DNA from 4 places in the Enterobacter sp. CP102 genome. Region 3 is predicted to be linked to each of the others. Evidence: predicted binding sites of a transcription regulator. Region 3 holds the regulator's gene; each other region holds the start of a gene.

Region 1 (7,682 bases), 1.4 Mb from region 3:
GCGCACCCTGCATCGCCAGCTCAAACATCACACCGGGCTCACGCCGCAGCGCTACCTCAACCGCCTGCGCCTGATCAAAGCGCGCCACCTGCTGCGCCATACTGACGAAAGCGTCACGGATATCGCTTATCGCTGCGGTTTTGGCGACAGTAACCATTTTTCGACCCTGTTTCGCCGGGAATTTAACTGGTCACCGCGCGATATTCGCCAGGGTAAGGACGCATCACTTCAGTAACGCGAGGGCAGTCACCCTTTTCTTGCCGCAAAAAAGCTAATAATGTCAGGTTATTCGCCGTTGAGGTTGTGGTGTGGCTGCTCAGTTAATCCTTCGCAAAAATGATTTTTTTGCCTCCGCCGGCCAGTCCGTTGCGGTGGCCGATCGCTATCCGCAAAACGTTTTTGCCGAACACACGCACGAGTTTTGCGAGCTGGTGCTGGTGTGGCGGGGAAATGGCTTACACGTGCTCAACGACCGGCCCTATCGCATTACGCGCGGCGACCTGTTTTATATCCGCGCTGAAGACAAACATTCCTACGCCTCAGTAAACGATCTGGTGTTGCAGAACGTGATTTACTGCCCTGACAGGCTCAAGCTCAACGTCGACTGGGCCGCGCATATTCCCGGGTTTAACGATGCCAGCAGCACACCGCACTGGCGTTTAAGCAGCAACGGTATGACCCAGGTGCGTCAGGTGATCTCCCTGCTGGAACAGGAGAGCCAGAAGGCCGACCCGCTTGCCCACCCGATGGCGGAACTGCTTTTCGCCCAGCTGGTTATGACACTCAAACGCTATCGCTATGCCACCGATAACCCTTCTGCGAGTGAACAGGAAGCGCTGCTGGACAAGCTCATTACCACCCTCGCCGGCAGCCTCAACAAGAGCTTTGTGCTGGAGAAATTCTGCGAGCAGGAGCAGTGCAGCGAGCGCGCGTTGCGCCAGCAGTTTCGCACTCAGACGGGAATGACGGTGAACCACTATCTGCGCCAGCTGCGCATCTGCCATGCTCAGTATCTGCTGCAACACACGGAGCTGATGGTCAGCGAAGTGGCGATGCGCTGTGGTTTTGAGGACAGTAACTACTTTTCGGTGGTGTTTAATCGCGAGGTGGGGATGACGCCGGTTCAGTGGCGTCATCGCAGTCGAAAGGCGGCGTAATCAGTTCGCCATGCCGAGGCCAACAATGTTGGCGGCGATAATAATCACCACGCAGCCCAGGCTCAGAACGCCCACCGGACGACGCCCGGCATTGTTCCACTCCTTCAGGATCAAACCCACCAGCCCGCCGCATAGCACGTAGAAGCTCATGTGCAGCATCCAGCTCATGTAGTCATACTGCGCCGGAATACTGGCGTGACCCCAGGCGTAGAAGAAGAACTGCAAGTACCACATCAGGCCGCCGAGAGCAGAAAGCAGCACGTTGGTGATGATCAACGGTTTTGCCAGCGAGAAGTCAGCTTTTACCGACAGATTCTTCACTTTTGCCAGACGAATGAAGCAGAAGCCCAGATTCACCAGCGCGCCACCGCCCATGATCACCACGTAGCTTGGCAGCGCAACGTACAGCGGGTCTACGCCCAGCGCGGCAGCGGCGTCATGCATCGGTTTGGCGGCGTTCATCGCAAAGGACATGCCTGCGGAGAAAATGCCGCACATCACCGCCAGCACCAGACCTTTCTTCAGGTTGAAGTCTTCGGCCTTAATGCCCATTTTGCGCTCTTTGAGCTGGCCTGCGCGGGTCACGATAGCCACACCAATCACCGCCACCAGCACGCCAAGCAGCGTCATCTGCCCGCCCTGGGTGTGGATCAGCACATCGAAATTACCGTTGAGGATCGGCGTCATCAGCGTACCGACAATCAACGTAATACCGATGGCAATCCCAATGCCCATCGACATGCCGAGGTAGCGCATGGTCAGGCCATAGTTGATGTTACCGATACCCCACATCGCACCGAACAGAAACACCGGTAGCAGCGTGGAGGCGTTAAAAGAAGAGTAGTAAGCCCAGAAATCGGGCAACAACATGGCGCTAATGGTCCAGGGCAGGATAAGCCAGGAGACGGTACCCCCAACGGACCACATGGTTTCCCACGACCAGTGTTTAACCTTTTTAAACGGGGCATAGAAACAGGCCGCACTGGCTGCGCCTATCAGATGCCAGAAAATACCCATCGTAATCGCATGATTCATTTTTACATCCTCATCGTTTTTATATGTCGGAGGCTTCCCGCCGACTTGATGAGTGTAAAAATTAGGCGGATTAGGAACCTTCAGAAGGTTGCCGCAATTTGGTTTTAAATGGCAATTAACGCGTTAACCGCGTGAGCAGACTCACAATTTCGGGATTGTTGCGAAAGGTGAATAACCTTATAAAAACTACGGCATTGATAATCATTTTCAATATCATTTAATTAACTATAATGAACCAACTGCTTACGCGGCATTAACAGCTGTGCCGCCCGACACTAATGGAGAGGATTATGAGTTATACACTGCCATCCCTGCCGTATGCCTACGACGCACTGGAACCGCATTTCGACAAGCAGACGATGGAAATCCATCACACTAAACATCACCAGACTTATGTGAACAACGCGAACGCAGCGCTGGAAAGCCTGCCAGAGTTCGCAAACCTGTCTGCTGAAGAGCTGATCACCAAACTTGACCAGCTGCCAGCTGACAAGAAAACCGTTCTGCGTAACAACGCAGGTGGTCACGCTAACCACAGCCTGTTCTGGAAAGGCCTGAAAACCGGTACTACCCTGCAGGGCGACCTGAAAGCGGCTATCGAGCGCGATTTCGGCTCTGTAGACAACTTCAAAGCTGAGTTTGAAAAAGCTGCTGCTACCCGTTTCGGCTCTGGCTGGGCGTGGCTGGTACTGAAAGGCGACAAACTGGCTGTTGTCTCTACCGCAAACCAGGACTCCCCGCTGATGGGTGAAGCAATTTCTGGCGCATCTGGCTTCCCAATCGTGGGCCTGGACGTGTGGGAACACGCTTACTACCTGAAATTCCAGAACCGTCGCCCTGACTACATCAAAGCATTCTGGGATGTGGTTAACTGGGACGAAGCAGCAGCGCGTTTCGCCGCTAAAAAATAAGGTTGCATTGACGCCTGTGAGAAGCGAGTCTGATGACTCGCTTTTTTTGTATCTGCGTAATGGAGGCAGCAATGCATTACCCGGTGAATGTGTTTACAGGCAAGGTCAGGGAGTATGACGGCAGCCGCCCGAGCGCCATCGCTAAAATTCAGGTTGACGGCGAACTGACGCTAACCGACCTCGGGCTGGCGGGCGACGAGCAGGCCGAAAAGAAAATCCACGGCGGGCCTGAGCGCGCGCTGTGCCACTATCCGCGCGAACACTATCAGCACTGGATTGCTGAGTTCCCCGAACAGGCCGATCTGTTTGTTGCACCGGCGTTTGGCGAGAACCTCTCGACCGAAGGGCTGACCGAGAACAACGTCTTTATCGGTGATATTTTCCGCTGGGGTGATGCCCTGATTCAGGTGACGCAACCGCGCTCACCGTGCTTCAAACTGAATTACCATTTCGGCATCAGCGATATGTCGGCCCGGCTGCAAACGGCGGGCAAAACCGGCTGGCTGTACCGCGTGGTGCTGGCAGGGCAGGTTTCTGCCGACGCGCCGCTGGAGCTGGCGTCACGCCTGAGTGATGTCTCGGTATACGACGCCTGTGCGATTGCCTGGCATATGCCGTTTGACGATGAACAGTATCATCGCCTGCTGTCGGCGGCGGGGTTATCGACCAGCTGGACCAGAACGATGCAGAAGCGCCGCATTAGCGGTGAGATCGAGGATAATTCGCGGAGATTGTGGGGTAAATAACCCACGGAAGAATGTAGGCCGGGTAAGGCGAAGCCGCCACCCGGCACAAACTGCTACGAACGCTTATACAGCGGCAACCACAGCGTTAACCGCAACCCACCCAGCGGGCTGTCGTCGGCTTTCACCCAACCGCGGTGCTGCTGCATGGCGGTTTCAACAATCGCCAGACCCAGCCCGGTACCGCCAGATTCACGGTCACGCGCCTCGTCGGTACGGTAGAACGGACGGAAAATCTGCTCGCGATCTTCCGGGCTTACGCCTGGACCATCGTCGTCGACAATGACGGTGATCCCGTCTTTATCCACCGAGAACGCCACCTCAATCTTCGTATGCGAGTAGCGCAGGGCGTTACGCACAATATTCTCCAGCGCGCTTTCCAGCGTGTTGGGGTTACCGTACAGCGGCCATGGCCCCGGCGGGAAGTTGACGGTAAAGGATTTGCCCATCTGTTCTGCTTCGAATGCGGCATTGTCTAACACCTCATGCCACAGATGATTGGCTTTCACCGTTTCGCTGACCAGCGCGTTTTTCTGCTGATTGCGCGACATCACCAGCAGGTCGTTGATCATGCTGTCCAGACGATGCGCTTCCGTTTCGATACGTTCCAGCTCTTTGCTTTCACCGCTGCGGCGACGCAGCAGCGCGGTGCCAAGCTGGAGTCGCGTGAGCGGAGTGCGAAGCTCGTGCGAGATATCCGAGAGCAGCCGTTGCTGCGCCGTCATCATGCGCTCCAGCGCGCTCACCATCTGGTTAAAACTGGCGCCTGCGGCAAGGAACTCCTGCGGCCCGGATTCCAGCTCAGGGTGCTGCCTCAGGTTACCCTGCGCCACTTCGTCGGCGGCATTTTTCAGTTTACGCGCCGGTTTTGCCAGGCTCCACGCCAGCCAGAGCAGCAGCGGTGAACTGACCAGCATCGTGACAATCAGCAGCAGCAGCGGACGGTCAAACAGCAGGTTGATAAAGTCAGACTGGGAGTTGCTCGCAGGGCGAATCAGATAGAGCTGGTAGTTATCTTCCCCATCCCGCACGGAGAAGGGGCCAACCATTTCTACCCGACCATATTTTTTCTTCTGAGGGTGATCGGCGTTATCCGCCTGGCCGATGAAGTTGCGGATAATCTGCATTTCATTGCGATCGGCACCAATGACGCGGCCTTCGCTGGTGACCAGCAACAGGCGTTGTCCGGGCGGTGCCCATTTGTCGATAGCGCGAAACAGCCTGCGCCACCACATTAAATCGTTCGGCGGATCGTTTGCCAGCTCGGCTTCTACGTGCTGCTCGATCATCACGCCCTGACGTTGCTCACTGTCGAGAAGCTCCGTCATCTGGCGTGAGTCGAGTTTTGGCAACATCAATACGAGCATTAAAACCAGTGCCAGCGTCAGCCAGAAGATGGCGAAGATGCGGGCGGTTAAGCTACCTATCATGAAGCGGAAACCATCAGATAACCGCGACCACGCAGGGTTTTAAACCATGGGTGACCATCTTTGCGTTCCGGCAGTTTACGACGCAGGTTAGAGATATGCATATCGATAGCACGGTCAAACGGCGTCAGGCGCTTGCCCAGCACTTCCTGGCTTAAATGTTCACGCGATACCACCTGGCCCAGATGCTGTGCCAGCAGATACAGCAGGGTGAACTCGGTGCCGGTCAGTTCCAGCGTTTCGCCGTCGAAGCTCGCTTCCTGGCGGCCCGGGTTCAGGCTCAGGGAGTCCACTTCCAGCGTCGGTGAGCTGTTATCGGTATTCTGCTGCTGCTCGCTCCAGTGGGAACGACGCAGGATAGCGCGAATACGGGCAACCAGTTCACGGTCGTTGAACGGTTTCGGTAAATAGTCATCCGCGCCCAGCTCAAGGCCGAGTACACGGTCAAGTTCACTGCCGCGCGCGGTCAGCATAATGACGGGGGTCTGGTGTGTCTGGCGAAGCTCTTTCAACGTATCAATGCCGTTTTTCTTCGGCATCATGACGTCGAGCAAAAGTAAATCGATGCTGTCGTCAAGGAGACTCAGCGCCTGCTCGCCATCATGGGCAACCAGAACGTTGAAACCTTCCATGTCGAGCAACTCCTTTAAAAGGGATGTGAGCTCTCGGTCATCATCAACTAACAGGATTTTATTCATTGTTTAAATACCTCCGAGGCAGAAATTACGACATCAAGGCTATCTAATCCATGACTTTACGTTGTTTTACACCCCCTGACGCATGTTTGCAGCCTGAATCGTAGACTGTCTCTCGTTGAATCGCGACACGAAAGATTTTGGGAGCAAGTGATGCGCAAAGTTACCGCTGCCGTCATGGCCTCAACGCTGGCGTTCAGTGCGTTTAGCCAGGCTGCCGTAGCTATTATCGGCGACAACGGACTCTCTGGAGAGAGTGAAGCGCAGCACAGCGGCCAAAGCCATATGTTTGACGGCATAAGTTTAACCGAACATCAGCGTCAACAGATGCGAGATCTGATGCAGAGGGCAAGACAAGACCAGCCCCCTGTTAATGTTAGCGAAATGGAGACAATGCATAGCCTTGTCACTGCAGAAAATTTTGACGAAAGCGCTGTACGCGCTCAGGCAGAAAAAATGGCACAGGTACAGGTTGCCCGCCAGGTCGAAATGGCCAGGGTTCGCAACCAGATGTTCCACCTGCTATCGCCCGAGCAGCAAGCGGTTTTGAACGAGAAACATCAGCAACGGATGGACCAGTTGCGTGAGGTTGCACGGATGCAACGAAGCTCAGAAATGACGCTTTTCAGTAGCAATACCCGTAGTAACCAGTAAACCCTGTTTTCCTTGCCATAGACACCATCCCTGTCTTCCCCCACATGACGTGGGGGTTTTTTTTGCCCTTCAATCATCGTTGTTAACCGTTTATTCATCCTTTGACTCCCTAAGCATCCGTTATACTAGCGGCATGGCATGACAGGAGTGTTTATGAATCAATCCTATGGACGGCTGGTGAGCCGGGCGGCAATTGCGGCGACGGTCATGGCGTCGTGTTTGCTGATAATCAAGATTTTCGCGTGGTGGTATACCGGTTCGGTCAGTATTCTGGCAGCGCTGGTGGACTCGCTGGTCGATATTGCCGCTTCGCTGACCAACCTGCTGGTGGTGCGCTATTCGCTGCAACCGGCAGATGAAGAACATACCTTTGGGCATGGTAAGGCGGAATCGCTGGCCGCGCTGGCGCAAAGCATGTTTATTTCCGGCTCTGCGCTGTTTCTATTTTTAACCGGTATTCAGCATCTTGTGTCGCCATCGCCGATGAACGACCCCGGTGTTGGTGTCATCGTCACGATCATTGCACTTATTAGCACACTTGTTCTGGTAACGTTCCAGCGCTGGGTCGTACGTAAAACGCAAAGCCAGGCGGTACGGGCAGATATGCTTCATTATCAGTCTGATGTTATGATGAATGGGGCAATTCTTATTGCGCTTGGTCTGGCATGGTATGGCTGGCATCGGGCCGATGCGTTGTTTGCGTTAGGGATTGGGATCTATATTTTATCCAGCGCCTTGCGGATGGGTTATGAAGCGGTGCAATCGCTGCTTGATCGCGCACTTCCCGATGCAGAACGTGATGAAATTTTTACTATCGTGACCTCCTGGCCTGGCGTCAGCGGTGCGCACGATCTTCGTACGCGGCAGTCAGGGCCGACCCGCTTTATACAGATTCACATTGAAATGGAAGACAACCTGCCGTTGGTTCAGGCTCACGTTATAGCTGAGCAGGTCGAGCAGGCGATTTTGCAGCGTTTTCCTGGTTCGGACGTCATCATTCACCAGGATCCCTGCTCGGTTGTACCCGGACAGTTGAGCTTTCGTAATTCGTTGTAAAAAA
Region 2 (7,682 bases), 2.1 Mb from region 3:
GCCGTCAGGATCGTACTGGCTGGCATAGATGTTGTAATCCAGTAGTGCGCCCCCGATACCTTCATCCCAATATTCGGGTGGTGTCCAGTTGGCTGCCTGATATTTCATCCAGGCCTGAGGCACGACGATAGACAACACCATGGTCGCTTTATTCAGCGAGTAAGTGAGTTCAGGATTGCTACTGAGATCCAGACAACCGGTATTATTCAGATTATGAAGGGTATTAATGAATTCACTACTGAGCCCAAATTCTTCAAGCTGGCTCTGTGTTAAGCACAATTGCGAGCCGCTTTCATTTTCTGTTGCAAACCACTCCATTGTCATGGCTTGCGGCAGGGTGTTTTTATTCACCTGAATACGGACCAGATACTTTCCTGGCGTGATATGCCCTTTTTTTTCGAACTGGGAGATATCAATATTATTACGATCTTCTGCATCAATCATATCGGTGTTGAATTCCACTGCGATAGCTGGAAAAGATAATACTGCTGTACAGAGTGTTGTATGCAGAGAGCGTTTTATTAAAAGGGATAGTTTATTGAGGCCAAAGCCGGAATGTTTGCGCATAAAACCATTCATTTGATAAAGCGTTCTCGTAATGCCGGTGGACGACCACCGGCAGGAATAAAAAAATGATTAGAAGCTATTACTTGTAATCCAGCACATAGTTTGCCTGTGCCTGAACATTACCCGGGGTAGCAGTGCTTCCGGATACGGGCTCCATACGTGCTTTGAAGTTCAGCTCCTGATAGGCGTTAGTCGTTGGGAAACTGACTTCTTTCGGTGTACCTAAGGTGACTTTATTGTTTCCGCTATCCAGCAAACGGACACCTACGCCGGTAGCGCCGCCGATGTTGCCATCAAGGGTGTTTTTCAGCAGGCTGGTATCGGTGGTATCGGTTGCAGAAGAGGTAAAGGTGACTTTCACTTTATCAACCGTTGTGGTTGTTTGCCCACTGGTTGTGGTCAGGATGCAGTCCTGCAAGTGAATATTCACATCAACGGGAAGGGAGTTTTTACCGCTGTTCAGTACGCTGTCAGCAACATCACCTAACTCAATAGTCTGGTCTACGTCATCCGGAGCAATTGAACATGGCGCACTAATAACTTCGCCAGTAAATGTGATTTTACCTGAACCCTGGCTATCGTCAGCGAAGGCGTTAAATGCAGAGCCGGACATAAGTGCGGTGGTGATGAGTGCTAACACTTTTTTATTACGCATTAATATAATCCTTTATAAACAATTGAAAATAGAATGCGCTGTTCAATAACTCACGGATGTAATACTCGCTCAGACAAGATTATTTACAGCTCATTACGGGAGGAAATCTAACAGGGGAAATGGAGTAATGCATTTTAGTTTTAATTAAAGTGTGTGTTATGAAAATTAAATTCATTCACTGTAATTATAAGAGGGTGTGTTTTTTGGGTCTTTTAATTGGTATATATCAAATAAGAATTTAATTATGATGTGCAAACATCGCTTTTTTATATTGAAAATTGATTTATGAAGTAAATGAGTGGGTTGTTTCATGCATTTAAGTGATATATCTATGATATAGATAATATAACGGGCGCTTTTAGATTAAGCGCCCGGACGTAAAGTCAGCCAATTCCAGCCGTTTGTAACACGACCAGGCTAAGACCCATCACAGACATCCCGCACAGCACACCGTAGCTGGGGTTATTGTCAGGATCGATCTCTTTCGCCAGCGGCATAAGCTCATCTACCGAAAGCGCAACCATAATCCCGGCTACAGCCGCCATAATGGCCGCCATCACGACAGGTGAAACCAGACTCCCGAGAATTAGCCATGCCAGCACACCTCCGAGGATTTCGGCCATCCCGGAAATGCCCGCCCAGAAGACAGCGGTGCGTTTTGAGCCCGTAGCAGCATAAACCGGCCCGGCAACGGCCAGTCCTTCAGGAATATTGTGCAACGCCACGGCAAGCGCAATGCCAAAACCCAACTCCAGGTTATTGCTGGCGGTCACGTAGGTGGCAACGCCCTCGGGGAAGTTATGCAGGCTGATGCCCAGCGTCAGTAAAACTGCGGTGCGCTTAATGTTGCGCGGCATCGGTGCCACGTTTTTCTGCATAAGATCCTGAGGATGCGCGTGGGGTAACATACGGTCGAGCGCAAAGTAACCCAGCAGGCCAAACACAAACATGCCGTAGCCCAGCACCGGAGACATGCCTTCTGTGCCAAGCGCAGCAGGAAGCATCTCCATCAGAGAGATAAGCAGCATAATGCCGGCGGCAAAACCCAGTGAGAACGCCAGCACGCGGTTAGAGGGCTTCTGACCCAGCACGCCAAGAATTGCACCGATAAACGTCGCGGCACCTGCAAGTATTGTCAGGATCAACGGGACTGACATGCACTGCTCCTTATGATAATGATTCTCATTAATATTAATGATTCATTTGTGGCAAAGCGAGAGCAGAGACTCTGCTTTACACATTCCTTACATTCAAATTTCCTGATGATGATCTTCACGCTTATCTGCGTTCATCTTTACCAGATTACGCGTAATGTAGAATCATCAAATTGACACCTTCTGTAAGGATATCACCATGACTTCTTCTCGTATGCCAGCACTGTTTTTAGGCCACGGCAGCCCAATGAACGTTCTGGAAGATAACGTCTATACCCGCGCCTGGCGTCATCTGGGAGAGACGTTGCCACGCCCGAAAGCAATTGTGGTGGTTTCCGCGCACTGGTTTACCCGTGGCACAGGCGTGACTGCGATGGAAGCGCCAAAAACTATCCATGATTTTGGTGGATTCCCGCAGGCATTATATGACACGCATTATCCGGCACCTGGCTCGCCTGCGCTGGCACAGCAGCTGGTGGATCTGCTGGCACCTGTTCCGGTCGCGCTGGATAAAGAAGCCTGGGGCTTTGACCACGGCTCATGGGGTGTGCTCATCAAAATGTATCCGGATGCCGATATCCCGATGGTACAGCTGAGTATCGACAGCACTAAACCTGCGGCCTGGCATCTGGAGATAGGTCGTAAGCTTGCATCACTGCGTGATGAAGGCATTATGCTGGTGGCGAGCGGTAACGTGGTGCACAACCTGCGTACGGCACGCTGGCACGGAGAGAATACGCCGTACCCGTGGGCAACATCATTCAACGATTTTGTAAAAGCGAATCTGACCTGGCAAGGTCCGGTTGAGCAGCACCCTCTGGTGAACTATCTGGAACACGAGGGCGGTTCACTCTCTAACCCAACGCCGGATCACTTCCTGCCGCTGCTGTATGTCTTAGGCGCGTGGGACGGCCAGGAGCCGATTACGATCCCGGTTGATGGTATTGAGATGGGGAGTTTGAGTATGTTGTCGGTGCAGATCGGTTAAAAACATGCCGGGTGGCGGTTTAGCCTTACCCGGCCTACATGTCGCGCGTAGGCCCGGTAAGCGTAGCGCCACCGGGCAAGCCTTATTCGACGAAGATATGCGGATAGAACCGTGACAGATCCTGAGTGATCAGCGCGCGATCTTCGCGGATGCCGATCCCGGCAGGCTGATCGTTGATGAGCCAGCTGCCAATCAGCGTATAGCTGTCGCCAAACTTCGGCAGTTGATAAAACTGCTGGACGATCATCCCTTCTTCGCCGTAAGGCCCTTCAACCGCTTCCAGCGTTTTGCCGTTTTCGATAATGGACACGTTGGCTCCTTCGCGAGAGAAGATAGGCTTCACGACGTATTTATCCATCGGCGGGAAATCATCTTCAGCGAAGTATGCAGGGAGCAGATTAGGGTGGTTCGGGAACATCTCCCACAGCATCGGCAGCAGCGCTTTGTTAGAGATAATGCTCTTCCAGGCAGGCTCCAGCCAGCGCACGCCAGCATCTTCCAGTTTGGTCGAGAACATCTCGCGCAGCATGTATTCCCACGGATAGAGCTTGAACAGGTTACTGATCACCTGATCCTGCATATCCGTGAACTGACCCTTTTCACCCAGACCGATATCTTCAATATAAAGGAACTCGGTCGCCACTTCGGCTTCGGCTGCGCAGTCCTGTAAGTACTGCACTGTGCCACGATCTTCTTCTGTATCGCGACAGCAGGCGAGATGCAGCAGGTTAAAGCCATGCTGTTCACGCAGTTCGCCAAAGCGCTCAATCAGCTTTTCCTGAAGGCTGTTGAACTGGTCACTGCCTTCCGGCAGGTTTCCGGCGTTCACCTGGTCTTCAAGCCAAATCCACTGGAAGAACGCCGCTTCATACAGAGAGGTTGGCGTGTCGGCGTTGTTTTCTAAAAGCTTAGGCTCACCCACGCCGTCCCATGCCAGGTCGAGGCGCGAGTAAAGCGATGGCTGGCTGGTTTTCCATGACTGGCGAACGAAGCTCCAGGTGTGTTTTGGAATGCGGAATTTAGCCATCAGCTCGTCGCTGTCGATGACTTTATCAACCACTTTCAGGCACATCTGGTGCAGCTCAGCGGTTACCTCTTCCAGTTTCTCTACCTGGGCGAGGGTGAGCTTGTAATAGGCGTCTTCACACCAGTACGGCTCGCCGTACATGGTGTGAAAATTAAAGCCGTATTCGGTCGCTTTTTCGCGCCAGTCCGGGCGCTCGTTGATACTGACTCGTTCCATGATCAGCCGCCCATTGAGCGGGTGGAAGAACCCGTTGCGCTACGCTGCATGGAGGTTTGTTTTGCAACAGACTCACCAAAACCGCCGCGGGTAATGGTGCTGGTGGTCGCAGGTTTTGGCGCCATCGCGGTTTTCGGCACGGTCATTGTACGGCCAGGCTGTGCAGCACCGTAACCTTTACCGCTGGCATCGGTGTACTGACCGTAGGCCGGGCTTGCCGGGTTTTTCGAGCTAAACAGCGGCTGCTGCTGGTAGCCAGCACCGCCGCCCATCAGACGACCCATCATGTAACCGGCCATCAGCGGCATCCAGAAACTGCCGCTGGATTGCGCCTGCGCCTGGTTTTCAGGAGCCGTGCCCGCCTGAGCTGGCGCCTGCTGGCACTGGCCTTCGCCAAATTCAGCGACGCAGTCAGCGCGTGAGGCATATTTCGGTGCAGTACGCTCTGCTTCTTTCAGTGCCGTGTTGTACGCAGTGGTACATTCTGCGGCTTTGCCGGTGGCGGCTGAACAGTCGTCCGCGTTCTGATACAGCGATACCGTTTCGTCGGTTTTCTCACAGCCCGCCAGCATAAAGACGGCGGTGATCGCCAGCGCGACAGGAGTGAGATGGCGCGCGTTCCAGCTTTTGCGGAACGATGCGTGATTAATCGATTTTGTCCGTTTCATTTTTGTCTTCCAGGACCCAGTGGTAGAACGAAGTAAATAAGGCTCAGGATAGAGGATGAGTGGTCGAAAATGAAGCTAAGAGGGGCGGAAACAGGGAGATCTTTACGTTGACTTACGTTCGGATGTGATTTTGCGCCGGGTGGCGCTGCGCTTACCCGGCCTACGATTATGTAGGCCCGATAAGCGAAGCGCCATCGGGTAATGCTTAGTTACGGAACGGATTGCTGCCGGTGTTGGTACGTGCTGCCGCTGGCTGTGCAGCAGGCGCGCTGCCTTCAGCGTTGAAGTTATCCACCGCGGCAACCTGCTGTGGATTTTCTGGCGCAACGCTATCTGGTGATGTAGAAACCGGTTTGCCGAGTGCAGCGTTCAACCCTTGCAGATCCTGCTCATTCAACGTACCCAGTGCTGATTTGATGTTCAGCTGGTTAATCAGGTAAGTGTAACGTGCGCTGGAGAGCTGTTGCTTTGCGTTATACAGCGTGGTGGTCGCGTCTAACACGTCAACGATGGTACGAGTCCCCACCGAGTAGCCTGCTTCCATCGCATCCAGGGAGCTTTGTGCAGAAACAACGGCTTGTTTATAGGCGTTGATGCTGCTGATAGAGGCGTTGACGTTGTTGAAGGAGGAACGCACGGTCTGAACAACGTTGCGGTGTGCGCTTTCCAGCTGCTCGCTGGCACCCACAAAGTTGTACTGCGCTTGTTTCACCTGCGAGTTCACCATCCCGCCCTGATACAGCGGCAGAGAGAAGCTCAGGCCGACTTTGTTCTGGCCGATATTGCTGTCGTCATACTGAGTGGAGTTAGTTTTAGAACCGCTGTAGGTAGTGTCAGACACGCCAGTCGACGCGCTCAGACTCAGGGTTGGCAGATGACCATCCTGTGCCTGACGAATCTGTTCACGCGCCAGATCCTGGCTCAGACGCGCCTGAAGCAAGGTCAGGTTGCGGTTTTCTGCTTCTTTCAGCAGCGCATTTACCGTCTGTGGTTTGTCCGTTTTGAAATGGTCCACGTTCAGCGAGGCCAGTTCAGGGTAGTAGTTACCGGTGACCTGACGCAGCGATTCCAGTGCGTTATCCAGGTTGTTACGCGCGGTCACTTCGTTTGCCAGTACGCTGTCGTATTGTGAACGGGCGTTCTGCACGTCAGTAATCGCAACCAGGCCCACATTGAAACGCTGGGTGGTTTGGTCTAACTGACGATAAATCGCCTGTTTCTGCGCTTCGGTGTAGGAGAGCGAATCGATCGCGCTCAGCACGTTGAAGTACGCGGTTGCGGTATTCAGGATCAGCGTCTGCTGATCGGTCTGATAGGTTACGTCCTGGATGCCCGCGCTTTTTTCCTGCAAGGTCAGCGCACGCCATTTGGACATATCAAACAGGGTTTGCGTTAACTGCAGTGATGCGCTGGTCGCATTGGAGTTAACGCCGTTAGAATCGCGGAAACCGTTGCTGTAGGTGTAATCTGCACCCAAGCCCAGTTGTGGCAGCAGCGGGCTACGCGCTTCGTTAATTTTTTCAAACGCAGCATCACGGTCGGCCGCTGACTTACGCAGGTCAGGGTTACCCAGACGTGCCTGCTGATACACCTGTAACAGGTTTTCTGCCTGGCTCATTGCGCTGAAGCCCGTCAGGCTCAGGCCGATAAGGATGGGGAGCAATTTCTTCATTTGCATTCCTTGTTGTGAAGCAGTATTAGCGCTGATCTAATTAAAAATAATTGTCGATTCTAACAGAATCTTCCACACCAAAAGGTTGGCGTTACGTGCCATCCGGCTGTAATTTGCATCAATCTATCATATAGCCTTATAAACAGCCTTGAAATTAATGATTTCAACACTATTGCTACAAGGGTATGACTCATGCAAAAACCAGATAAGTTGCCAGTGACTTTCGCCAAAAACGATGTAGAAATTATTGCACGAGAAACGCTATATAGCGGTTTTTTTTCAATGGATCTTTACCGTTTCCGGCATCGCCTGTTTAACGGGCAGATGAGCGGCGAGATCAGGCGTGAAATTTTTGAGCGCGGTCACGCGGCAGTCTTGCTACCCTTTGACCCAGTGCGTGATGAAGTTGTACTGATTGAGCAGATCCGAATTGCGGCATATGACGTTAGCCCAAGCCCGTGGTTGCTGGAGATGGTCGCCGGGATGATAGAAGAGGGCGAGACGGTTGAAGATGTCGCCCGCCGCGAAGCGCAGGAAGAAGCAGGGCTGGTGGTTGGTCGCACTAAACCGGTGCTCAGCTACCTGGCAAGCCCTGGCGGCACCAGCGAGCGCTTGTCTATTATGGTCGGCGAAGTGGACGCCACGACGGCTGAAGGTATTCACGGTCTGGCAGATGAAAACGAAGATATTCGGGTTCATGTGGTGAGTCGGGAGCAGGCTTACCAGTGGGTAGAA
Region 3 (7,682 bases):
CTCCGCCGCTTTTTTTTGCAGCATTTGCCCCCATTATTTACGTCCTGGACGTTTTAAAGGGTTGTCACTGCGCCCTGCTTATAAGATCATATGCCGTTATACGTTGTTTACGCTTTGAGGAACCTACGATGAGTGAGGCTGAAGCCCGCCCGAGTAACTTTATTCGTCAGATCATCGATGAAGATCTGGCCAGTGGTAAGCACACCACAATTCATACCCGTTTTCCGCCGGAGCCGAACGGCTACCTGCATATTGGTCATGCAAAATCCATCTGCCTGAACTTTGGCATTGCGCAAGACTATAAAGGGCAGTGCAACCTGCGTTTCGATGACACCAACCCAGTAAAAGAAGACATCGAATACGTTGAGTCCATCAAGAACGACGTGCAATGGCTGGGCTTCAACTGGTCTGGCGATATCTGCTACTCCTCTGACTATTTCGATCAGCTGTTTGCTTACGCAGTAGAGCTTATCAATAAAGGTCTGGCGTACGTCGACGAGCTTTCTGCCGACGAAATCCGTGAATATCGCGGCTCGCTGACCGCGCCGGGTAAAAACAGCCCATACCGCGACCGCAGCGTAGAAGAGAACCTGGCGCTGTTTGAAAAAATGCGTGCCGGTGGTTTCGAAGAAGGCAAAGCCTGCCTGCGTGCTAAAATCGATATGGCGTCACCGTTCATCGTGATGCGCGACCCGGTGCTGTACCGCATTAAGTTCGCGGAACACCATCAGACGGGCAACAAGTGGTGCATCTACCCGATGTACGACTTCACCCACTGCATCAGCGATGCGCTGGAAGGGATCACTCACTCACTGTGTACGCTGGAATTCCAGGACAACCGTCGTCTGTACGACTGGGTGCTGGATAACATCACCATTCCTGTGCATCCGCGTCAGTATGAGTTCTCTCGTCTGAATCTGGAATACACCGTGATGTCCAAGCGTAAGCTGAACCTGCTGGTCACTGACAAGCACGTTGAAGGCTGGGATGACCCGCGGATGCCGACCATCTCTGGCCTGCGTCGTCGTGGTTATACCTCTGCGTCCATTCGCGAGTTCTGCAAACGTATCGGCGTCACCAAGCAGGATAACACCATTGAGATTGCCTCTCTGGAATCCTGCATCCGTGAAGATCTGAACGAAAACGCGCCACGTGCGATGGCTGTTATCGATCCGGTTAAACTGGTTATCGAAAACTACCCGCAGGGTGAAAGCGAGCTGGTGTCCATGCCTAACCATCCGAGCAAACCGGAAATGGGCAGCCGTGACGTGCCATTCAGCGCGGATATCTGGATCGACCGTGCTGACTTCCGCGAAGAAGCCAACAAGCAGTACAAGCGTCTGGTGCTGGGTAAAGAAGTGCGTCTGCGTAACGCCTACGTGATCAAAGCTGAACGCGTAGAGAAAGATGCAGAAGGCAATATCACCACTATCTTCTGTACCTATGATGCAGAGACCCTGAGCAAAGATCCGGCTGATGGCCGTAAAGTGAAAGGCGTTATCCACTGGGTGAGCGCAGCACACGCGCTGCCGGTTGAAATCCGCCTTTACGACCGTCTGTTCAGCGTACCTAACCCAGGTGCGGCGGATGACTTCCTGGCAACCATCAACCAGGAATCTCTGGTGATCAAGCAGGGCTTTGCGGAACCTTCACTGAAAGACGCTGAAATCAGTAAAGCGTACCAGTTTGAGCGTGAAGGTTACTTCTGCCTGGACAGCCGTTACAGCACCGCAGAAAAACCAGTATTTAACCGTACTGTGGGTCTGCGTGATACTTGGGCGAAAGTCGGCGAATAATAACGCTTGCCTGGTCAATGAGAAACAAACGCCGCTTATTGCGGCGTTTTTTTTATTTAATGATCATGCCATTAACGGCATGGCGAAAGTGATATAGAGAAATAGACAGGTCAATGAGCAGCTACTTATTTTTCTCAAAAAAAGTTTGTTGAATTACGGAAAGGCAGAACCGGTGGAAATAAACGCAAACCACTCTTATTAGCCTCTGAATTTAATCGCTTTCCCCCGTGAAATCTCGCTTCGCGCGAAATGTTACAAATCACTACCAATTATGTGCACTTCGTCATAATCCTGACTTTTGGCTGCTAAAAAGCATTGATAATTCGCGTCGCGAAAAATAACCTAAAGACGGTAGTTAATTCGAGGGTATTTCTAACTACCCCTGACCTTTTGGTCTTTTATATTTTCGCCGTTTTAGGCGTTTTAATTCGTCAAAGAGGAATAATCTATGCGTACGTTCAGTGGCAAACGTAGTGCGCTGGCGCTGGCTATTGCCGGTGTGACAGCAATGTCGGGCCTGGTTGTCGCGCCAGAAGCTAAAGCGGCAGGTTTCATCGATGATTCTACTCTCACGGGCGGTATCTATTACTGGCAGCGTGAACGTGACCGTAAAGACGTCACCGAAGACAAATACAAAACCAACCTTTCTCACTCCACCTGGAACGCCAACCTGGATTTCCAGTCTGGTTATGCCGCCGATATGTTCGGCCTGGATATTGCGGCATTCACCGCAATTGAAATGGCAGAAAATGGCGACAGCGGCCACCCGAACGAAATCGCATTCTCTTCCAGCAACAAAGCGTATAAAGAAGACTGGTCAGGGGATAAAAGCGGAGTCAGCCTGTATAAGGCCGCTGCGAAATTCAAATATGGCCCGGTATGGGCACGTGCAGGTTATATTCAGCCAACCGGACAAACGCTGTTAGCGCCGCACTGGAGCTTTATGCCTGGTACTTATCAGGGCGCAGAAGCCGGCGCGAATTTTGACTACGGCGATGCAGGTGCATTGAGCTTCTCGTATATGTGGACCAACGAGTACAAAGCGCCGTGGCATATCGAGATGGATAAGTTCTACCAGAACGATAAAAAAACCAAAGTTGATTATCTTCACTCGCTGGGCGCGAAGTACGATTTCAAAAACGACCTGGTTCTTGAAGCCGCATTTGGTCAGGCTGAAGGCTATATCGACCAGTATTTTGCCAAAGCAAGCTACAAGTTTGATATTGCTGGCAGCCCATTAAGCACCAGCTATCAGTTCTACGGTACGCGCGACAAAGCCAGCAGCGGTACGGTCAACGATATTTACGACGGCACGGCGTGGTTACAGGCGTTAACCTTCGGCTACAAAGTGGGCCAGGTCGATTTACGTCTTGAAGGGACATGGGTGAAGGCCGAAGGCCAGCAGGGCTACTTCCTTCAACGTATGACCCCAACCTACGCGTCCTCTAACGGTCGTCTGGATATCTGGTGGGATAACCGTTCAGACTTCAACGCCGATGGCGAAAAGGCTGTCTTCTTCGGCGCCATGTATGACCTGAAAAACTGGAATCTGCCAGGCTGGGCGGTGGGGGCTTCGTACGCTTATGCATGGGATGCAAAACCGGGCGATATGGCCACACCAGACGCGTACTACGATCCGAACTATCGTCTGAAAGAGTCCTCTTACAGCCTGGATGCGATTTACACCCTTCAGGATGGTCGCGCGAAAGGCACGATGTTCAAACTGCACTTCACTCAGTACGACAACCACTCCGATATCCCAAGTTACGCGGGCGGTTACGGCAACATCTTCCAGGATGAACGTGACGTGAAATTCATGGTGATTGCCCCGTTCACAATCTTCTGATGAACAGACCGGCGGGTTAAGTCCCGCCGGAATGGAGACTGAAAATGATGAAAAAAATCATAATCGTCGCGATGCTGGCATCGGGGCTGGTGGCTTGTGTGCAGACTCAGGCACCAAAAGAGGACTCACGTCTGAAAGAGGCTTACAGCGCCTGTATTAATACCGCTGAAGGCTCGCCAGAAAAAATCGAAGCCTGCCAGAGCGTGCTTAATGTGCTGAAGAAAGAGAAGGCGCATGAGCAGTTCGCCACTCAGGAAAACGTCCGCGTGATGGATTACCAGGCCTGTATCCAGGCGCGTAAAACCGGAAACGATCAGGAAGTGGCGAAGCGTTGCGATCAGATCTGGAAAGAGATCCGCAACAACAATAAATAAGAATTGCACTACGCCCGGTGGCGCTGCGCTTACCGGGCCTACAAAGGTGTCATAACCCGTAGGCCCGGTAAGTGCAGCGTCACCGGGCTTTTTGGCGCAAAAAAAAGCCAACCTTTCGGCTGGCTCAGAGTATGAAAAGAGTACTTACTTCGCGTCGTGCGCGTGATCATTTTCGCGGCAATCGCCTTCCGCACAGTGGCCGTACAGGTACAGGCTGTGGTTGGTCAGACGGATGCCATGACGGGCCGCGATTTCACGCTGGCGCGCTTCGATAGAGTCGTCACTAAATTCAATGACCTTGCCACAGTCGAGGCAGATCAGGTGATCGTGATGGTGCTGCTGGGTCAGTTCGAAAACAGATTTACCGCCTTCGAAGTTATGACGGGTAACAATGCCCGCGTCATCAAACTGGTTCAGCACGCGATAAACGGTCGCCAGCCCAATTTCTTCACCCATGTCGATAAGACGCTTGTAAAGGTCTTCCGCACTGACATGGTGATTGTCTGGTCCCTGAAGCACTTCAAGGATTTTTAACCGAGGAAGCGTAACTTTCAGGCCAGCCTTCTTTAATGCGGTATTGTTGTCAGTCATGCGGAATCTGTCCTGTTGCTAAACGATTCACTTCTAAGGAAGAAGTGACAGAGAATGCACTTGGGATAATGCGTATCATTATAGAACTGCCATGTCTAAATGAAAACTGCAAGTCTCAAGCAAAGTATGCTTATAAAAACGTGGTATCACCAACAAACTTGTTCGATAGCACCCACGTATTGCCAGGGGGATATTGTACAGGTCTGAGCGAAAAAGTTAAAAGTTTGTAGCAATTAATTTAATCGGTTTGACCCGGTCAAGCGGGCGCAACCGAAGCTGCGCCGCTCATTATCAGGCGTTAAGGATGTCGTCCAGGTTCAGTTCTTCGCGGACCTGCTTAACCCATTTTTCAACGCGTTCTGCGGTCAGTTCAGGCTGACGGTCTTCATCAATAGCCAGACCCACAAAGTGATCGTCGTCGGCCAGGCCTTTAGAGGCCTCGAAGTGGTAACCCGCCGTTGGCCAGTGACCCACGATAGCCGCGCCGCGTGGTTCAATGATGTCGCGGATGGTGCCCAGCGCGTCACAGAAGTATTCTGCGTAGTCTTCCTGATCGCCACAACCGAACAGTGCAACCAGCTTACCGTTGAAATCAACTTCTTCCAGCGTCGGGAAGAAATCGTCCCAGTCGCACTGTGCTTCACCGTAGTACCAGGTCGGAATACCCAGCAGCAGGATGTCATAGCCTTCGAGATCTTCTTTGCTGCTCTTGGCAATGTCATGCACATCGGCAACGTCTTTACCGAGCTGTTTTTGAATGTTTTTTGCGATATTTTCGGTATTGCCGGTGTCACTGCCGAAGAAAATGCCGATGATTGCCATGAGTAAAATAACCTCTTGAAACTTAATGGTATGGTGGCGCAATTTGTCCACGGATAAGGGCAATAATAGCAGAACAGACAACCCTGCGGAAACAGCTATCACGCAGGACTGCACTCTGTGCTACATGAAAAAGGTGAGAAAGGGAGTTTTCTGACTTATGCCTTGCTGTGCAATTTTTCGAGTTGCGCGATCAACATCTCTTCAATCAGCTCGCTGCGGCTGATATCACGGGCGCTGGCAAGCTCGTTGAGTGCATCAACGGCATCGGCGTTGAGTTTCAGTTCGACACGCTTAAGCCCACGATTTTTATCGCGTTTAAGCTGGTTGCGTTTATTAATACGCAGCTGTTCATCGCGCGAAAGCGGATTTGTCTTGGGTCGTCCCGGGCGACGCTCATTCGCGAACAGATCTATTGTCGTGCGGTCCGTTTGTTCTTTGGCCATGATTTTGAGACTTCGGGGGAAAACAAGCCGCCCTGCTATTGCCCGGGCGATAAGCGCGCCATCATACATCACCCACATCGGCACGCCAACGACTGGAAGCCCGCAGGCTTCCGGTCGCTGACTTTTTAATCAATTTGCAGTATCAGAGAGATAGCGACGGATAGCGCGAAGCACGGCTTCCGGTTTTTCAGCGTGAACCCAGTGCCCGGCACCGGCGATCACATGAGCTCGTGCTTCGGGGAACTGCCTGAGCAATTCATCACGGCAGGCTTCGGTGACATAAGGTGAATTACCACCGCGCACAAAGAGGGTAGGGTGTTGCCAGGCCGGAACCGGCTGCCAGCCGACGATTTCTGAATATTGATCCCACAGCACCGGCACGTTGAAGCGCCACTGGCCGTCGACAAAGGATTTCAGCAGAAACTGCACCACGCCTTCTTCATTAAGATGTTCGCGCATGATGGCCGCGGCCTGCTGGCGTGTGGAAACACCTGAGTCGGTCACCGCATTAATAGCGGCAAAGATCTCATCGTGGCGACGCACGTCATAATCCACCGGGGCAACGTCAATCACCACCAGGCCGCTAATGCGTTCCGGCGCGAGCGCGGTCAGTGCCATAACGGCTTTGCCTCCCATTGAATGCCCGATCAGCGTCACCTTTTCGAGGTGATTGGCATCCAGCGTATCCAGAAGATCCTGCGCCATTGCGGCGTACGTCATCTCTGGCGAGCGCCCGGAAAGACCGTGGTTACGCATATCCACCTGCAAAATATCGTGATCGCTAACCAGATCCCGCGCCAGTACACCCAGGTTATCCAGGCTGCCAAAAAGACCGTGAACCAGTACGATGGGAGAATTATTGTTCGGCGATTGTGCAGATTGCGCTCGGGTATTCAATTTCATGGCAAAGTTCTTTTTTTACGTATGTCAGGTTAGGGTATCATGTTGACCATTCTGCCGCCCGGCTGCAAGGATCCAGTTTAATCTGACTTTTGCCGCCAACCTGGCTTGACGCTATCCGCTGTTGGGATTTGACCTTATAATCCCAACGACTTGTATTCAGATAAGATATCGCACTGGATTAAGATGAAAACAATCGAAGTTGATGACGAACTCTATCAGTATATCGCCAGCCAAACGCGGCATATCGGGGAGAGCGCGTCCGACATTTTACGGCGTATGCTTAAAATTTCCGCCGCCTCACAGCCTGTCACTCCTGTCGCGAAAGATGTCGTGTCCCAGCCGAGCGTTGTGGTGCAAGCCAAACCTGCCATGACACCTGCGAAAGATAAAGTTCGTGCGATGCGCGAACTACTGCTCTCTGATGAGTATGCAGAACAGAAGAAAGCGGTTAACCGCTTTATGCTGGTGCTGTCTACACTCTACTCACTGGATAACAAAGCGTTTGCTGAAGCGACCGAGTCGCTGCATGGTCGTACTCGCGTCTATTTTGCGGGCGACGAGCAGACGCTGTTGCAAAATGGCAATCAAACCAAACCCAAACACGTGGCTGGTACCCCGTATTGGGTGATCACCAATACCAACACCGGGCGCAAGTGCAGCATGGTCGAACACATCATGCAGTCCATGCAGTTCCCGGCGGAATTGATTGAAAAGGTTTGCGGTACAATTTAACCCTTGCATAAGAAGGACCAGGCAATGGCAAATCACAGCCGTGCAGGCCAACCTGCACAACAAAGCGATTTGATTAACGTCGCCCAACTGACCGCTCAGTACTATGTGCTGAAGCCGGTGGTAGGCAACGCGGAACACGCAGTGAAGTTTGGTACATCTGGCCACCGCGGTAGCG
Region 4 (7,682 bases), 1.8 Mb from region 3:
CTTGCTTAACAGCATCAGCAGTCATTACGACTTTGTCGAAGGCGATCAGGCTAACCGGGTCGATACCAGTCGCATCACGTACGTCAACCTTGTGCAGGTTACGTGCGGCCAGGAACAGGTTCTCGTCCAGCTCACCGGTGATGATCAGCACATCTTCCAGAGCCATGTCTTTCAGTTTCTGTGCCAGCAGCTTAGTTTTAGGCGCTTCAACAGAGAATGATTCGACAACGATCAGACGATCCTGACGTACCAGTTCGGACAGGATGCTTTTCAGCGCGCCGCGGTACATCTTTTTGTTAACTTTTTGACTGTGGTCCTGTGGACGCGCAGCGAAGGTCACGCCACCTGAACGCCAGATCGGGCTCTTGATAGAACCTGAACGCGCACGGCCGGTACCTTTCTGGCGCCATGGCTTTTTGCCAGAACCAGTTACTTCAGCACGAGTCTTCTGAGCACGAGTACCCTGACGAGCACCAGCTGCATAAGCAACAACAACCTGGTGAACCAGCGCTTCGTTGAAATCACGACCGAAGGTAGTTTCGGAAACAGTCAGCGCGCTCTGCGCGTCTTTCAATACTAATTCCATTGCTATCCCCTTACGCCTTCACAGCTGGTTTAACGATCAGGTCGCTACCGGTTGCACCCGGAACTGCACCTTTAACCAGCAGCAGGTTGCGCTCAGCGTCAACACGTACTACGTCCAGGCTCTGAACGGTTACACGTTCGTTACCCAGCTGACCTGCCATTTTCTTGCCTTTGAACACTTTGCCCGGAGTCTGGTTCTGACCGATAGAACCCGGAACGCGGTGAGACAAGGAGTTACCGTGAGTAGCGTCCTGGGTACGGAAGTTCCAGCGCTTAACGGTACCAGCAAAACCTTTACCTTTAGAGGTACCGGTTACGTCAACTTTTTTAACGTCAGCAAACAGCTCAACGCTAATGTCCTGACCTACGGTGAACTCTTCGCCTTCAGCAAGACGGAATTCCCACAGACCACGGCCAGCTTCAACGCCAGCTTTAGCGAAGTGACCCGCTTCTGGTTTGGTTACACGGTTAGCTTTTTTAGCACCAGTGGTAACCTGAATAGCGCGGTAGCCATCGTTAGCCAGATCTTTAACCTGAGTAACGCGGTTTGCTTCAACTTCGATTACGGTTACTGGGATTGAAACGCCATCTTCAGTGAAGATGCGGGTCATACCCACTTTTTTACCGACTAAACCAATCATTGTATCAACCTCTCAATCGCTCGATGACCTGATTAACCCAGGCTGATCTGCACGTCTACACCGGCAGCCAGATCCAGACGCATCAGAGCATCAACGGTTTTCTCAGTTGGCTCAACGATGTCAACCAGACGCTTGTGAGTGCGGATTTCGTACTGATCACGCGCGTCTTTGTTGACGTGCGGGGAGATCAGAACGGTAAAGCGCTCTTTGCGGGTCGGCAGCGGGATCGGACCACGGACTTGCGCACCAGTGCGCTTAGCAGTCTCGACGATTTCCGCGGTTGATTGATCGATCAGACGATGATCAAACGCTTTCAGGCGGATACGGATTCTTTGGTTCTGCATGAGACCAGAGCTCCAATTATTTTATAAACGAAAATGATTACTCCTCAAACCCATTACGATTGATGGGAGAGTGTAACCGTTCTTACGTAGCCCCCCAATTGGGAGCATTGTTGAGTAACAAAATGAGTTACCCCGGTTCAGATTGAACCAGCCGTCAATTACGACAAGCCCGCGCATTATACGTAAATCTGAGCCAGACGCAAGTGTAGTTTAGTAATTAAGCGCCTGGGGCCACACTGCGTGTCGGGCCGCAGTGTGGTATGAAATGTAACCCGGTTAACTCATTTTCCCTGAAACAGGTGCGCAGCTCTAAAGTTTGCTATTTGCCACTGGCTGGCGTTGCGTAGAGGATGCCCGGAAACACTCTCTGAGGTATCGACATGCTAACCACTCTCCCCTTTCTGATTATCTATCTTGTTCTGACGGTGCTACTGGTTCGCAGCGATATCCTTGCCGGGATTTTACCGGACAAATATCTCTGCCCGCTTTTGTGGAGCGGTCTTGTTTTTCATCTTTGCGTTAATCCTGGTTTCCTACCCAACGCGGTAATTGGGGCAATAGCAGGTTACGCGGGGTTTGCGGCTATCTACTGGGGATATCGACTGGCGAGTAAGCGCGAAGGAATGGGATATGGGGATGTGAAATATCTTGCTGCGCTTGGAGCCTGGTACGGGTGGTGTGTTTTGCCTGGCCTTGCATTAACGGCGGCACTCACCGCGCTTCTGTATCTTGGTATCCAGTTTTGTCGTTACCCGGATAATCCGGTATTGAAAAACCCACTGCCTTTCGGGCCATTTCTGGCGGCAGCGGGTTTATGCTATGGCTGGCAAAGTGTAATCAATCTTCCACTTTAATCTGGGACTGGAGATAGTTCTGGATACCGAGTTTATCGATAAGATCCAGTTCGGTTTCCAGCCAGTCAATGTGGCCTTCTTCATCTGCCAGAATCTGGATCATCATATCGCGGCTAACATAGTCATGGACGCTGTCTGCGTAGGCGATGGCTTCACGAAGGTCTTTGGCGCCATCAAGCTCAAGTGCCAGATCGGAACGCAGCATCTCCTCAACATCTTCACCGATGCCCAGTTTGCCAAGATCCTGAAGATTGGGGATACCTTCGAGAAAAAGAATACGCTCAATATACTTATCGGCGTGTTTCATCTCATCGATGGATTCATGATATTCAACATCATTAAGACGTTTTAAGCCCCAGTTTTTAAACATTCTCGCATGGAGAAAATACTGGTTGATTGCGACAAGCTCATTTCCCAATAATTTATTGAGATAACTTATGATTTTAACATCACCTTTCATTATATAGTCCCTCCGCTTCCACTTATTGAAGCGTAGATGGGGCTACAGGGATGTCAAAAAAAAGATTGGGCCTTAAGCGATCTCTTTATACTCCGGGATCTGCATAAGCTCATCCTGCATGATTTCGCGAGCTGCGCGCACACACTTACCACATTGATTTCCAACTGGAACAAATTTGCGCAACTGCTGGAAAGATTGAGGGTGGAACTGGCGAACGGCCTGACGTATTTTTTTGTCACTCACACCATTACATAAACAAACGTACATAAATACTCCCGTTCAAATTATGCGCAAAGTGTAAGTGAGAATAGTTATGATTACAATAGCACAAACGCGGAGATGCGGGACGGGAGCGAACAAAAAATGCGAAAATTTGTGACAAGGAAAATGAAGACAATAAAAAAGGACGCCGAAGCGTCCTTTTTTTATTCAGGGATAATTAATTAGCCCAGAACTTTAGCAACAACGCCCGCGCCAACGGTACGGCCGCCTTCACGGATTGCGAAACGCAGACCGTCGTCCATCGCGATTGGGTGGATCAGAGTCACAACCATCTTGATGTTGTCGCCTGGCATTACCATCTCTACGCCTTCTGGCAGTTCGATGGTACCGGTCACGTCAGTTGTACGGAAGTAGAACTGTGGACGGTAGCCTTTGAAGAACGGAGTATGACGGCCGCCTTCGTCTTTGGACAGAATGTACACTTCAGATTCGAACTTGGTGTGTGGCTTGATTGAACCTGGCTTCGCCAGAACCTGACCACGTTCGATTTCTTCACGTTTGATACCACGCAGCAGAACACCAACGTTCTCACCAGCACGGCCTTCGTCCAGCAGTTTGCGGAACATTTCAACGCCAGTACAGGTAGACTTCGCAGTCTCTTTGATACCAACGATTTCAACTTCTTCACCAACTTTGATGATACCGCGCTCTACACGACCGGTAACAACGGTACCACGACCGGAGATGGAGAATACGTCTTCGATTGGCAGCAGGAATGGCTTGTCAATCGCACGCTCTGGTTCTGGGATGTAAGAATCCAGGAAGCCAGCCAGTTCGATGATTTTCGCTTCCCACTCTGCTTCGCCTTCCAGCGCTTTCAGAGCTGAACCACGAACGATTGGGGTGTCGTCGCCTGGGAAATCGTACTGAGACAGAAGTTCACGAACTTCCATTTCTACCAGTTCCAGCAGCTCTTCGTCATCAACCATGTCGCATTTGTTCAGGAACACGATGATGAAAGGAACGCCTACCTGACGACCCAGCAGGATGTGCTCACGAGTCTGAGGCATTGGGCCGTCAGTCGCAGCAACTACCAGGATCGCGCCGTCCATCTGCGCAGCACCGGTGATCATGTTTTTAACATAGTCGGCGTGGCCTGGGCAGTCTACGTGTGCGTAGTGGCGAGTCGGGGTGTCGTATTCAACGTGGGAAGTGTTGATGGTGATACCACGAGCTTTTTCTTCTGGTGCGTTATCGATCTGGTCGAATGCGCGAGCAGAACCACCGTAGGTTTTAGCCAGAACGGTAGTGATTGCAGCGGTCAGGGTAGTTTTACCATGGTCAACGTGGCCGATAGTACCAACGTTAACGTGCGGTTTTGTACGTTCAAATTTTTCTTTAGACACGGCTATATTCCTTACTATAGTGCTCTCCCCTTCGGAGAGAGCACGGGACTTAGGTTTTAATCCTGTGGATTACTTACCACGGGCTTCAATAACGGCCTGAGCAACGTTGTTAGGAGCGTCATCATACTTCAGGAATTCCATGGTGTATGATGCACGACCTTTGGTCAGAGAACGCAGCTGAGTTGCATATCCGAACATTTCAGACAGCGGAACTTCAGCGTGGATCTTAACGCCAGTTACTTCAGATTCCTGACCACGCAGCATACCGCGACGACGGCTCAAGTCACCGATAACGTCACCGGTGTTCTCTTCAGGAGTTTCTACTTCAACCTTCATGATTGGCTCAAGCAGAACTGGTTTTGCTTTCTTAAAGCCTTCTTTAAAGGCGATAGAAGCAGCCAGTTTAAACGCCAGCTCAGAGGAGTCAACGTCATGGTAAGAACCGAAGTGCAGACGAACACCCATGTCAACAACAGGGTAGCCAGCCAGAGGACCAGACTTCAGCTGCTCCTGGATGCCTTTATCAACGGCAGGGATGTATTCGCCAGGAATTACACCACCTTTGATGTCGTTGATGAACTCGTAACCTTTAGGGTTAGAGCCCGGCTCCAGTGGGTACATGTCGATCACAACGTGACCGTACTGACCACGACCACCGGACTGCTTAGCGTGTTTACCTTCAACATCAGTAACTTTAGCGCGAATCGCTTCACGGTAAGCTACCTGAGGTTTACCAACGTTAGCTTCAACGTTGAATTCACGCTTCATACGGTCAACGATGATGTCGAGGTGAAGTTCACCCATACCAGCGATGATGGTCTGGTTAGATTCTTCATCAGTCCATACGCGGAATGATGGATCTTCTTTCGCCAGACGGCCCAGAGCCAGACCCATTTTTTCCTGGTCAGCTTTGGTTTTTGGCTCAACAGCGATGGAGATTACCGGCTCTGGGAATTCCATACGCTCCAGAATGATCGGGTGATCTGGGTTACACAGGGTGTCACCAGTGGTCACGTCTTTCAGACCGATAGCTGCTGCGATGTCGCCCGCACGAACTTCTTTGATCTCTTCACGTTTGTTCGCGTGCATCTGTACGATACGACCGAAACGCTCACGTGCCGCTTTCACGGAGTTCAGGATGGTGTCACCGGAGTTAACCACACCAGAGTACACGCGGAAGAAGGTCAGGTTACCCACGAATGGGTCGGTAGCGATTTTGAACGCCAGTGCAGCAAACGGCTCGTCATCACTTGCGTGACGCTCAGCCGGAGTGTCTTTACCGTCGTCCAGGATACCGTTGATCGCAGGAACGTCAACCGGGGATGGCAGGTAGTCAACTACCGCATCCAGCATCGCCTGAACACCTTTGTTCTTGAACGCAGAACCACAGGTTACCAGGATGATTTCGTTGTTCAGAACGCGCTGACGCAGAGCTTTTTTGATCTCTTCTTCAGTCAGTTCTTCACCACCCAGGTATTTCTCCATCAGCTCTTCAGAAGCTTCAGCTGCGGATTCGATCAGGTTCTGGTGCCATTCGTCAGCCAGGTCCTGCATCTCAGCTGGGATATCTTCGTATTCGAAGGTAACACCCTGATCTGCATCGTTCCAGTTGATGGCTTTCATTTTCACCAGGTCGATAACGCCGGTGAAGCCTTCTTCAGCACCAATTGCCAGCTGCAGCGGAACAGGGTTCGCGCCCAGACGGGTTTTGATCTGACCAACAACTTTCAGGAAGTTAGCACCCATACGGTCCATTTTGTTAACGAACGCGATGCGTGGAACTTTATATTTGTTCGCCTGACGCCATACGGTTTCAGACTGTGGCTGAACACCACCAACTGCGCAATAAACCATTACCGCGCCGTCAAGAACACGCATGGAACGTTCTACTTCGATGGTGAAGTCAACGTGGCCCGGGGTGTCGATGATGTTTACGCGATGCGGTTCGTACTGCTTAGCCATACCTGACCAGAATGCAGTAGTCGCTGCGGAGGTGATAGTAATACCACGCTCCTGCTCCTGTTCCATCCAGTCCATGGTGGCTGCGCCGTCATGAACTTCACCGATTTTATGGTTTACACCGGTGTAGAACAGAATACGTTCGGTAGTAGTGGTTTTACCGGCGTCGATGTGCGCACTGATACCGATGTTACGATAGCGTGCGATGGGTGTTGTACGAGCCATTTGATTCCTCGTTTATTTCTTTGGCGTTCAGTTAAGTAACCCAGAACGGGCAGCTTCTCTGAAGCGCCCGTCTGGTGACTATGACTCCGAAGGGATTACCAACGGTAGTGTGCGAACGCCTTGTTGGCTTCTGCCATACGGTGAACGTCTTCACGTTTCTTAACTGCGGTACCTTTGTTGTCCGCAGCGTCAGAAAGTTCGTTCGCCAGACGCAGAGCCATGGATTTATCACCGCGTTTACGAGCAGCTTCAACGATCCAACGCATTGCCAGAGCATTACGACGAACCGGACGAACTTCAACTGGAACCTGATAAGTAGAACCACCAACGCGGCGGGACTTAACTTCTACGGTTGGGCGAACGTTGTCGAGAGCGACTTCGAAAGCTTCCAGTTCATTTTTACCAGAACGCTGAGCCAGGGTCTCAAGCGCGCTGTATACGATTGCTTCTGCAGTAGATTTTTTACCATCTACCATCAGGATATTTACAAATTTTGCCAGCAGTTCTGATCCGAATTTCGGATCTGGAAGGATTTTACGCTGACCAATGACGCGACGACGTGGCATGGGAATACTCCGTTGTTAATTCAGGATTGTCCAAAACTCAAAGAGTTTAGTGTGACATTAAGATAAATCAGTTTGGCCTTACTTAACGGAGAACCATTAAGCCTTAGGACGCTTCACGCCGTACTTGGAGCGAGCCTGCTTACGGTCTTTAACACCTGAGCAGTCGAGCGCACCACGAACGGTGTGGTAACGAACACCCGGAAGGTCTTTAACACGACCGCCACGGATCAGGATCACGGAGTGCTCCTGCAGGTTGTGACCTTCACCACCGATGTAGGAAGTCACTTCGAAACCGTTAGTCAAACGCACACGGCATACTTTACGCAGTGCGGAGTTTGGTTTTTTAGGAGTGGTGGTATATACACGAGTACATACGCCACGTTTCTGCGGGCAGGCTTCCAGCGCAGGCACGTTGCTTTT

What was found. Region 3 encodes Fur, which represses iron uptake genes when iron is present. Its sites were predicted from a motif close to ATAATAATGAGAACNACTATCAA; they were not measured.
Region 1: the regulator Fur is predicted to act here: its motif matches at 2,387-2,409, upstream of sodA (superoxide dismutase [Mn]).
Region 2: the regulator Fur is predicted to act here: its motif matches at 2,392-2,414, upstream of zupT (zinc transporter ZupT).
Region 4: the regulator Fur is predicted to act here: its motif matches at 3,186-3,208, upstream of bfd (bacterioferritin-associated ferredoxin).

The regions. Positions count from the first base shown of each region.
Region 1 covers NZ_CP104014.1:4,675,309-4,682,990, reverse strand. The annotation lists gene rhaS (HTH-type transcriptional activator RhaS) at 1-235, shown strand, start outside; gene rhaR (HTH-type transcriptional activator RhaR) at 309-1,157, shown strand; gene rhaT (L-rhamnose/proton symporter RhaT) at 1,158-2,192, opposite strand; gene sodA (superoxide dismutase [Mn]) at 2,483-3,103, shown strand; gene yiiM (6-hydroxyaminopurine reductase) at 3,175-3,849, shown strand; gene cpxA (envelope stress sensor histidine kinase CpxA) at 3,903-5,276, opposite strand; gene cpxR (envelope stress response regulator transcription factor CpxR) at 5,273-5,971, opposite strand; gene cpxP (cell-envelope stress modulator CpxP) at 6,122-6,622, shown strand; gene fieF (CDF family cation-efflux transporter FieF) at 6,776-7,678, shown strand.
Region 2 covers NZ_CP104014.1:4,047,310-4,054,991, reverse strand. The annotation lists gene N1249_RS19105 (fimbria/pilus outer membrane usher protein) at 1-567, opposite strand, end outside; gene N1249_RS19100 (fimbrial-like protein) at 647-1,222, opposite strand; gene zupT (zinc transporter ZupT) at 1,606-2,379, opposite strand; gene ygiD (4,5-DOPA dioxygenase extradiol) at 2,576-3,364, shown strand; gene N1249_RS19085 (glutathionylspermidine synthase family protein) at 3,447-4,607, opposite strand; gene N1249_RS19080 (DUF1190 family protein) at 4,610-5,275, opposite strand; gene tolC (outer membrane channel protein TolC) at 5,481-6,947, opposite strand; gene nudF (ADP-ribose diphosphatase) at 7,140-7,682, shown strand, end outside.
Region 3 covers NZ_CP104014.1:1,321,140-1,328,821, forward strand. The annotation lists gene glnS (glutamine--tRNA ligase) at 129-1,796, shown strand; gene chiP (chitoporin ChiP) at 2,245-3,642, shown strand; gene chiQ (ChiQ/YbfN family lipoprotein) at 3,690-4,016, shown strand; gene fur (ferric iron uptake transcriptional regulator) at 4,161-4,607, opposite strand; gene N1249_RS06200 (ryhB-regulated fur leader peptide) at 4,600-4,686, opposite strand; gene fldA (flavodoxin FldA) at 4,899-5,429, opposite strand; gene ybfE (LexA regulated protein) at 5,585-5,872, opposite strand; gene ybfF (esterase) at 6,002-6,775, opposite strand; gene seqA (replication initiation negative regulator SeqA) at 6,959-7,507, shown strand; gene pgm (phosphoglucomutase (alpha-D-glucose-1,6-bisphosphate-dependent)) at 7,532-7,682, shown strand, end outside.
Region 4 covers NZ_CP104014.1:4,323,236-4,330,917, forward strand. The annotation lists gene rplD (50S ribosomal protein L4) at 1-586, opposite strand, end outside; gene rplC (50S ribosomal protein L3) at 597-1,226, opposite strand; gene rpsJ (30S ribosomal protein S10) at 1,259-1,570, opposite strand; gene N1249_RS20480 (A24 family peptidase) at 1,951-2,424, shown strand; gene bfr (bacterioferritin) at 2,408-2,884, opposite strand; gene bfd (bacterioferritin-associated ferredoxin) at 2,957-3,151, opposite strand; gene tuf (elongation factor Tu) at 3,328-4,512, opposite strand; gene fusA (elongation factor G) at 4,582-6,696, opposite strand; gene rpsG (30S ribosomal protein S7) at 6,792-7,262, opposite strand; gene rpsL (30S ribosomal protein S12) at 7,359-7,682, opposite strand, start outside.